One region of the Nonomuraea longicatena genome, then DNA from elsewhere that is predicted to be linked to it. Evidence: riboswitches for the same ligand, from Rfam matches in the RefSeq annotation. Region 1 holds a riboswitch; the other holds the start of a gene.

Region 1 (4,293 bases):
GGTAGGACGGCAGGCTCGTGGCCGCGTCGAACGCCTGCGAACGGGCGATCTCGGCCGGGGTGAAGTCCTGGGCCGGATCTCCGGAGGGCAGCGGCCGCCACGGTGTGGTGATCGCGGCCACGGCGATCACCAGGAGGCCGAGGATCGCGGCGGCGATCCCCGCCTGCCGCCGCAGCCGCCCGTCGTCGTCGTCGGGCTGTCGTGTCACGCCAGTTCCTCCCCCAGGTACGCGCGCCAGTCACGGGTCAGCTCGGCCACGGGCACGGGTAGTGCGCGGCCGGCTCCGACCCGCTGGGCATCACGGTAGAGCCTCACCAGTGTCGCCTCTCCGTACGCGTGCGCGATGAGGCGGCACGCCAGCCACGCCTCCTGGTAGCTCTGCGCGAGCCGGGGCGCGCCGGGGGCGAAGTCAGCGGGTTCCGGGAGGTTCTCGGGCAGGCGTCCCGCTCTGACCTCTTCGGCGAGTTCCGCGGCGGCCTCAGGTACGGCAAGGCCCGCGTCGCGGTAGGCGACGTAGTCGGCGAAGCCCTCGTACAGCCAGGGCGGCAGGCCGTCGGTGCCCGCGGCGACGTGGGTGAGCTCGTGGGCGAGCACGACGTCGCGGCCGGTGGGGGTGAGTCTTCCGTAGGTCTCGGGCACGACGATCACGCGGCCGTCGTGGGCGACGGCGGCGAGCCCGTCGACGGAGGCGGCGCCGATCGCGCGGGCGGCGTCGGCGGCAGAGGCGGCGACGCGGACGTCCGGCCGTACGGGTGTGCCCAGGACGGCCTCGACCCGGCGGGCGGCCCGTTCGGCACGCCGGCGGAGGTCGTGGCCGGGCCGTCTGAGCTCCCCGCCGTGGGCGGGCCGCCCGGAGAGGGCGGGCCGGGTAGCGGGTGCCGAACCCTGGGGCACGGCGGACGAACCGGACCCGGGCGCCGAAGGACCGGACGCGGAGGCGGAAGAACGGGGTGCGGGGGTGGGAGAGCCGGACGCAGGGGCGGAAGCGCCAGGCGCGACAGCGGACGAGCCGGGCGCGGAAGAGCCGGGTGCGGGGGCGCAGCTCGGGGTGGTCGCGATCAGACACGCGACCAGTGCGGGGGCCGCCACTGCGGCGCGACGGCTCACGGCCCCGATGGTAGCCGCCCCTGTGCGGACCCCCGTCCCCGGCACGACGGCCTGGGACGGGGATGTCGCGCCTTACAGGCCGGGACGCACCGCGCCGACGAACGACGCCCTGCGCCATTCGCTGATGCGGTCGACCCGGACCCGCTTGCCCGAGCTGGGCGAGTGGACCATCCTGCCGTCGCCGACGTACATGCCGACATGGCCTCGGCCCCGGAAGAACATCAGGTCACCGGGCCGCAGCCGCTTCCAGGTGACCTTCTTGTCGATGCGCGCGTACTGGCTGTACGTCACGCGGGGGATCTTCACTCCGGCCTTCTTCCAGGCGTACTGGACCAGTCCGGAGCAGTCGAAGGCACCTGGACCCGTGGCACCGTACCTGTACGGGTCCCCGACCTGCGCCTTGGCGACGGAGACGGCCTTTCCGGCCTTCACCCGCTGCCGTGTGGACTTGGAAAGGGTCTTCCCTGCGGTGGCCGTCCTGCTCCGGGCTGTGGTGCCCGGTTCAGCGGCGGCCGCCTCGGTCTCGGCGGGGGCCGTTGCGGCCCCGGCCGCCGGGGCATGGAGGGCGAGCCCTCCTGCTGTCATGGACATGGTGACCAGCACCCCGGACACGACAAGGCGGGGGTTACTCAGGGGGATAGACAGGATTTCTCCTCGGATCTTCCACGAACGCCTACCGGGTTAGCTGACGGGTTCGGGCCTGGAAGTCGCCCTACGGCGCGGCTGCGCCGACTCACCCCGTGATCCCGGTGATCGGGATCGGCGGGTCCCCGGCTCCGTGCCTCCTGACTGCACGGACTCGGCTGGTCGTCGCCCTCGTGGAAACGGGCCGACCGCGGATCTCTATACGTCCCCACCGGGCCTCGTGAGGCCCGGTGTCGGCGTCGCGGCGCCATGGCGTGCCGCCGCGACGCCAGAAAGTACCCGGCGCCGCCGATCGGCGGCAAAAGCCGGGTGAACCTGTCAAGATCCGGCAGGGGTTCCTGTCAGAAGGGATCGCGCTGCTCGGCACCCCTGCGTCGTTATCGAAATGTGACCTCCCTCACACTTGTCCGGCGGCCCGTGAGTCAGGTCCCGTCCGTCCCACGGGACACGGCGAGGACGCGCAGCCCGATGAGCGGGTGGCGCAGTTCCTCGATCGTCCGCAGCCGCTCCGCGCGCTCCCCCTCGCACTTGAGGTACCGGTGCAGGAACGGCACCCGCCGCAGCGTCTTCACGTCGAAGCGGGCGCTGATCGCCGCGAGCATCTCCTCGCCCGTCGCGAGGTCGCCGTGCTCCCGTTCCCACTCGTTCGCCGGGTCGGCGACCAGGTCGCGCCCGCCGATGACGGCCCCGGCGTCGTAGAACCAGGTGGCGGCGGCGGGGTCGGCCCGCTCCCAGGCGAAGTCGTCCACCACGAGGCTGCCGCCGGGGGCCAGCAGCCGCGCGGCCGCGTTCAGCGCCATCTCCATCGGCTCCATGTGGTGCAGCGACATCCTCATCACGATGGCCTCGAAGGGCGCCGCCTCGAAACCGGCCAGGTCCGCCCGGACGGCGGGCACCCCGGCGGCGAGCGCGGCCGACGGGTCGAGGTCGATGGCCGTGACGTCGTACCCGCCCGCGATGAGCTGGGCCGCGAGCGTGCCCGCGCCGCATCCGGCGTCCAGCACGCGGGCGGGCGCGGCGGGCAGGACGGAGGTGATCCAGGAGTTCATGAGCCGAGCATGCTGCGGCCGAAGGCATGCGCACCACTGCGGGTACGGCATGCCCGCCATAAGCTCGGCGCATGCTTGACACCTGGTCGCTGAAGGTTCTCCTCACCGTGGGCCGCCTCGGCTCGTTCTCCGCCGCGGCCGGCGCGCTGTCGATGACGCAGCCCGCGGTCTCCCGTCAGATCGCCGCCCTGGAGCGGCGCACCGGCGTGCGGCTGTTCGAGCGGCTGCCGAGGGGCGTGCGCGCGACGGACGCGGGCCGCGCGGCCCTGGAGGACGCGGCCCGGGTGCTCGACGGGATGACCCTGCTGGAGGCCCGGCTCCGCGCGCACGCGCTGGCCGAGGCGGGGCGGGTGCGCGTGCAGGCGTTCCCGAGCGCGGCGACCGCGTTCGTGCCCGGCTGCTTCGGCGCGTTCGCGGCCGAGCACCCCGGCGTGGAGTTGTCGCTGATCGTAGGCCGCGCCGACGCCGCCGCCGTCCTGGACGGCGACGCCGACCTGGCGCTGCTCACCTCGCGCGACCCGGCGCCCCCCGCCGGGCTGGAGTCGGTGCCGCTCCTGGACGACGAACTCCTCGTGGCGCTGCCCGCGAGCCACCCGCTGGCCGCAGGGCGGCGGGTACGGCTCGCCGACCTGTCCGGCGAGGCGTGGATCGACGGCACCCACCCCGACTGTCTGGGCCCGCTGTCGGAGCTGGCCGCCGCCCTGGGCGGCCCGCCGAGGGTCAGCCACGTGTGCGACGACTGGAACGGCAGGCAAGGCCTGGTGGCGGCGGGCGTCGGCGTCATGGTGTACCCGGCGATGGCGGGCCGGGCCGTACGGCAGGACATCCGGCTGCTGCGTCCCGTGCCCGCGCTGCCCGTCCGGGCGGTGCACGCGGTCGCGCTGCCGGAGCCGAGCCCGGCCGTACGGGCCTTCCTGGAGCTGATGACCCGCTACGGGCGGATGGCTCCGGCGATGGACTTGCCGTAGGCGGACAGCTTGACCACCTTGATCACGTCGCCGGTCTGCGGCGCGTGCACGATGTTGCCGTTGCCCGCGTACATGGTGACGTGGCCGAGCCCCTGGGAGAAGATCAGGTCGCCGGGCTGGAGCTGGTCGAGCGGCACCTTGCGGTTGGCGCCCCAGGCCCACTGCTGCCAGGTGGTGCGCGGCAGCGAGACCCCTGCCGCCCGCCAGGACGCCTGGGTGAAGCCCGAGCAGTCGTAGCCGCGCGGCCCGGTGCCGCCGTAGATGTACGGCTTGCCGGTCTGGGCGAAGGCGAACTGCAGCGCCGAGCGGGCGTTGCCGGAGGCGGGCCCGGTGTACTTCGTGCCGGTGCTGTTGGGATTGCCGGCGTTGTAGGCGCCGAGCCGCTCCAGCAGCTTCTTCTGGTCCTTGACCAGGTCGAGGATCTCGGCGCGCTCCTTCTCGACCTTGTCGCGCTCGCCGTCGGCGACCACGAGCGCCTCCTGGGCGCGGTCGCGTTCGACCTTCAGGCCCTTGTTCTCCCGGTC
Region 2 (4,293 bases), on a different contig from region 1:
ACGTCGTCGCGGCGCTGCTGCGGGAGCGCCCGGAGGGCCTGTCCGCTCAGGCGGCGGGCCTGGCGGCGGGGGTGTCGCGGGTGACGGCCCGGCGCTATCTGGAGTACCTCGTGGACATCGGCCAGGCGGCGCGGGTGCCCCGCTACGGCGGCGTCGGACGGCCGGAACTCCTCTACCGGATGACCCCGCGAAGTTCATGAGGGCCTGCATCGAACCGGCCGACCTCGACGCGGCGTAGAGCAGCTGGAGCGGCGATTCCCCCCAAGCCCATCGCTTCTTCACGACCGGTTCAAACCGGCCCGGCGGCCCTGAGCCGGGGGGAACCCGGCGTGAACAATGGGGATTATGAACTCGCTGCTGCTCAACACCGACGGCGTCCAGATCCCGCAGCTCGGCTTCGGCGTCTGGCAGGTGCCGGACCACGCCGCCGAGCAGGCGGTGACGACGGCCTTCGCGAACGGATACCGGCACATCGACACCGCCGCCCTCTACCACAACGAGGAGGGGGTGGGGCGGGCCGTCCGGGCCTCCGGCCTGCCCAGGGAGAAGGTGTTCGTTACCACCAAACTCTGGAACGACGGTCACGAGCATGCCGAGCGGGCCTTCGACGAGAGCCTTCTCCGGCTCGGGCTCGACCATGTGGACCTCTATCTCATCCATTGGCCGGCCCCCAAGAACGACAAATATGTACAGGCTTGGCGAACGCTGGAAAAGATCTACCGAGACGGCAGGACGCGCGCGATCGGCGTCTCGAACTTCGGCATCGCCCACCTCCAGCGGCTCATGGACGAGACCGACATCGTCCCGTCCATCAACCAGATCGAGCTCCACCCCAACCTGCCCCAGAAGGAGCTGCGCGCCTTCCACACGGCCAACGGCATCCTCACCGAGGCGTGGAGCCCGCTCGGCCAGGGCAAGGGCCTGCTCGAAGACCCCGCGCTCGCCGCGCTCGCCGACAAGCACGGGAGGTCGCCCGCGCAGATCGTGCTGCGCTGGCACATCCAGCTCGGCAACGTGGTGATCCCGAAATCCGTCACTCCCTCCCGTATCAAGGAGAACATCAATGTCTTTGATTTCATCCTTGACCACGAGGACCTCGCGGCCATCGGCGCGCTGAGCAACGGCAGGCGTCTCGGACCCGATCCCGAGACTTTTAACTAACGCGCAATCCCCGGCCGGTGCGGGCTTTTCGCCGCACCGGCCTTCACCTGCGCTTTCCGGGAGTTGTCAGGCTCTTGCCTGGTGTATTACCTTCGGCGCATCGAACACATACGACTGGGCTACCAGATCGTTGCCAGACCGACACGAACAAATCGCAGGCTTTGCCTGTGAACGCTGAATCCGCACCATCGCGGAACCGGGGACCCAGTCCTTCGGGGTGAATCGGCGCACTGCGCCGTAGGGCAGCTTCCACGCCCGAACCCGTCAGCTAACCCGGTAAGCGTCATGGAAGCAAGGAGTTGTCCTTTTCGATGGCGAAGAATCTTCTGTCTCGCACCCCCAAGATTCACATTGCCCGCGCCCTGCTCGGTGCGGCGATCGCGGCCTCCGCGTTCGCGGCCCTGCCCGCCCAGGCCGACAGCCCGGTCGGCGCGGCGGCGGCGGGCGCCGTCCCCGCGGCCGTGGCCGCCAAGCAGCAGCCGCCCGTCGAGGGCACCGGAGACGTCAAGCCCACGGCCGCGCAGGTACTCACGCTGGCCAAGCAGCAGATCGGCACCACCGAGAACTCGCTCGGCGGCGGCACCAAGTTCCAGAAGTGGTACATGAACTCCCAGCGCGCGGCCGAGACCATCGCCCGCGACGGCGGCAACCGCCAGGCGTACCTGAACGCCGCCTGGTGCGCGATGTTCGTCTCCTGGGTCGGCGAGAACACCGGCGCCCGCTCCACGATCGGCTGGGACGCCTACACCGTCACCCACGCCAAGTGGTTCAAGGACAACGCCCGCTGGGGCGTCGAGCCCAAGGAAGGCTCGGTCGTCTTCTTCGCCTGGAACGGCAGCAAGAGCCTGACCTCGATCGAGCACGTCGGCTTCGTCGTCAAGGACAACGGAGACGGCACCCTGACCACCGTCGAGGGCAACACCGGCAACGGCAAGGTCGAGGAGCGGGTGCGGCCGAAGTCGCAGGTCGTCGGCTACGGCTACCCGGAGTACCGGGCATAGGTCCCCATCCCTCGGGAGAGTCCCCCGCCTCTCCCCACCCCCTGGAACGGCGCGTCCTCTCCCCTCGGACGCGCCGTTCCGCGTTGTCCGGGACGGGGGTGAGAGCGGAGTCGTCGCGGCGGGTCGGCGGCGGCGGGGAGGAGCGTCACCCTGGAGGCCGTCAGCCCTTCGTGGCGGGTGGGGTCAGAGTGGCTGGCCGTAACCGATAGAAAGGGTTGTCACAGAAACACGGCGGCGGAAGGCGGGGGCGCGGTGCTCATCGGGGGCGGATACACGGCTGAGGTCAGCGTGCGGGGAGCGGCCGTGCGGGCGCTCGGCCACCACGGGCGGGAGCTGATCACGAGCTGGCCCGAAGGCGGCCCCGTCCCCCACCATGCCGGGACGGTCCTCGCCCCCTGGCCCAACCGCGTCGCCGCGGGCCGGTACGTCTTCGACGGCGACACCCACCAGCTCGACCTCACCGAGCCCCGCCGGGGCAACGCCATCCACGGCCTCGTCGCCGCCGTCGACTGGGAGCCCGTCGAGTCCGGCGCGGCCCACGCCGTGCTGGCGCACACGATCACCCCGGCCCCCGGCTACCCGTTCACGCTCGCGCTGCGCGCCGAGCACCGCCTCACCGAGGACGGCCTCACCACCACGCTCACCGCCACGAACCTCGGCGAGCGCCCCGCCCCCTACGGCTGCGCCCCGCATCCGTGGCTGCTCGGCGACGACCTGCTGCGGGTACCCGCCTCGCGGGTGCTGCTGACCGACGAGGCGCTGCTGCCGCTCAAGCTGGCCGACGTCCACACGACCTTCTACGATTTCCGCGACCCCCGTCCCACGTCCGGCCTGGACGTGGACCACGCCTTCACGGGCCTGTCGGCGGGCGAGGTCCGGGTCGGCGCGACCAGGATCACCTGGGACCCGGCGGTGATGCCGTGGGTGCAGGTGTGCACCGGCGCCCAGCTCGGCTACCCGGGGGTCGCGGTCGAGCCGATGACCTGCCCGCCCGACGCCTTCAACTCGGGCACCGACCTGGTCAGGCTGGCCCCGGGCGGGAGCCACTCCGCCTCCTGGACGATCTCCGCGGTGGACGACAGAATCAGATCCCGTGGAAAGTAGGACAAAACGGCGGCTCACCCCCGCCGAACTCGACGACCTGACACGACGAGCCGTGGGAGCCGGAGTCCGCACCGCCGAAGAACTGACCGACGGGTACGCCAACGCGGTCTGGCGGCTGCGGCTCGACGACGACCGCGACGTGGTCCTCAAACTCGCCCCCCATCCCGATCTGGAGCTGCTCTCCTTCGAGCGCCACATACTGCGCATGGAGGCCGAGTCGATCGGCCTCGCGGCGGGCGTCGGCGTGCCGGTGGCCGAACTGGTGCGGGCGGGCTTCGACGACCCGGTGCTCGGCGGCGACTACCTGGTGTTCGAGACGCTCACCGGAGTCCCGTGGAACCAGGTCGAGCCCGACTCCCCCGCCGAGCTGCGCCGCGAGCTCGGCAGGCTGCTGGCGACCCTGAGCACCGTCACACAGCCGCCCGGCGCGGAGCCGGTGTTCGGCGCCCCCCACGCGGGGCTGTCCGGCCACACGTGGCGTGCGGCGTTCCTGACGATGCTCGACGCCCTCCTGTCCGACACCGTACGGTTCCCGACACCCCTGCCGGTCCCCGCCGAGGAGATGCGCGAGGTGGCGGAGCGGGCGGCGTGGGCCCTGGAAGAGGTGGAGCAGCCGAGGCTGGTGCACTTCGACGTGTGGCTGGGCAATGTGTTCCTGTCGCCCGGCGCGCGGGCGCCCATCCAGGCGATCATCGACCACGAGCGGGCCTTCTGGGGCGACCCGCTCGCCGAACTGCTCATGCCGACGCTCTACCAGGGGCTCGACGAGGCCGATCCGCTGGTGGCGGGCTACCGGGAGGTGGCGCCGCTGGACCTCGGCCCGGCCGCCCGCGTCCGCCTGCTGCTCTACAAGATGTACCTGTACACGATCTTCCTGGTGGAGAACGGCCCCCGTCAGTACCCCGAGGAGGACTACGCCCCGATGCGGGACAACGCCATCGCCCGCCTGGGCGAGACCGTGGCCGCGCTCCGCTGAGACCGGCTCAGGCCGCGGCAGGGGCGGCCTCCGCCAGGCTGAGGGCCTCGA

What was found. Region 1 has a riboswitch for cyclic di-AMP ahead of ABD120_RS18555 (C40 family peptidase). Riboswitches for the same ligand answer to the same signal wherever they lie in the genome.
Region 2: it holds a riboswitch for cyclic di-AMP, as region 1 does, so the genes downstream of both, ABD120_RS28750 (CHAP domain-containing protein) here and ABD120_RS18555 (C40 family peptidase) in region 1, are expected to answer to the same signal.

Annotation. Positions count from the first base shown of each region.
Region 1 is NZ_BAAAHQ010000017.1:170,746-175,038, forward strand. It holds gene ABD120_RS18545 (M48 family metallopeptidase) at 1-208, opposite strand, end outside; gene ABD120_RS18550 (eCIS core domain-containing protein) at 205-894, opposite strand; gene ABD120_RS18555 (C40 family peptidase) at 1,180-1,710, opposite strand; cyclic di-AMP (ydaO/yuaA leader) riboswitch at 1,763-1,922, opposite strand; gene ABD120_RS18560 (class I SAM-dependent methyltransferase) at 2,175-2,801, opposite strand; gene ABD120_RS18565 (LysR family transcriptional regulator) at 2,873-3,769, shown strand; gene ABD120_RS18570 (C40 family peptidase) at 3,733-4,293, opposite strand, start outside.
Region 2 is NZ_BAAAHQ010000036.1:14,666-18,958, reverse strand. It holds gene ABD120_RS28760 (response regulator) at 1-200, shown strand, start outside; gene ABD120_RS28755 (aldo/keto reductase) at 346-1,161, shown strand; cyclic di-AMP (ydaO/yuaA leader) riboswitch at 1,324-1,459, shown strand; gene ABD120_RS28750 (CHAP domain-containing protein) at 1,473-2,162, shown strand; gene ABD120_RS28745 (aldose epimerase family protein) at 2,415-3,266, shown strand; gene ABD120_RS28740 (phosphotransferase family protein) at 3,256-4,242, shown strand; gene ABD120_RS28735 (ABC transporter ATP-binding protein) at 4,250-4,293, opposite strand, start outside.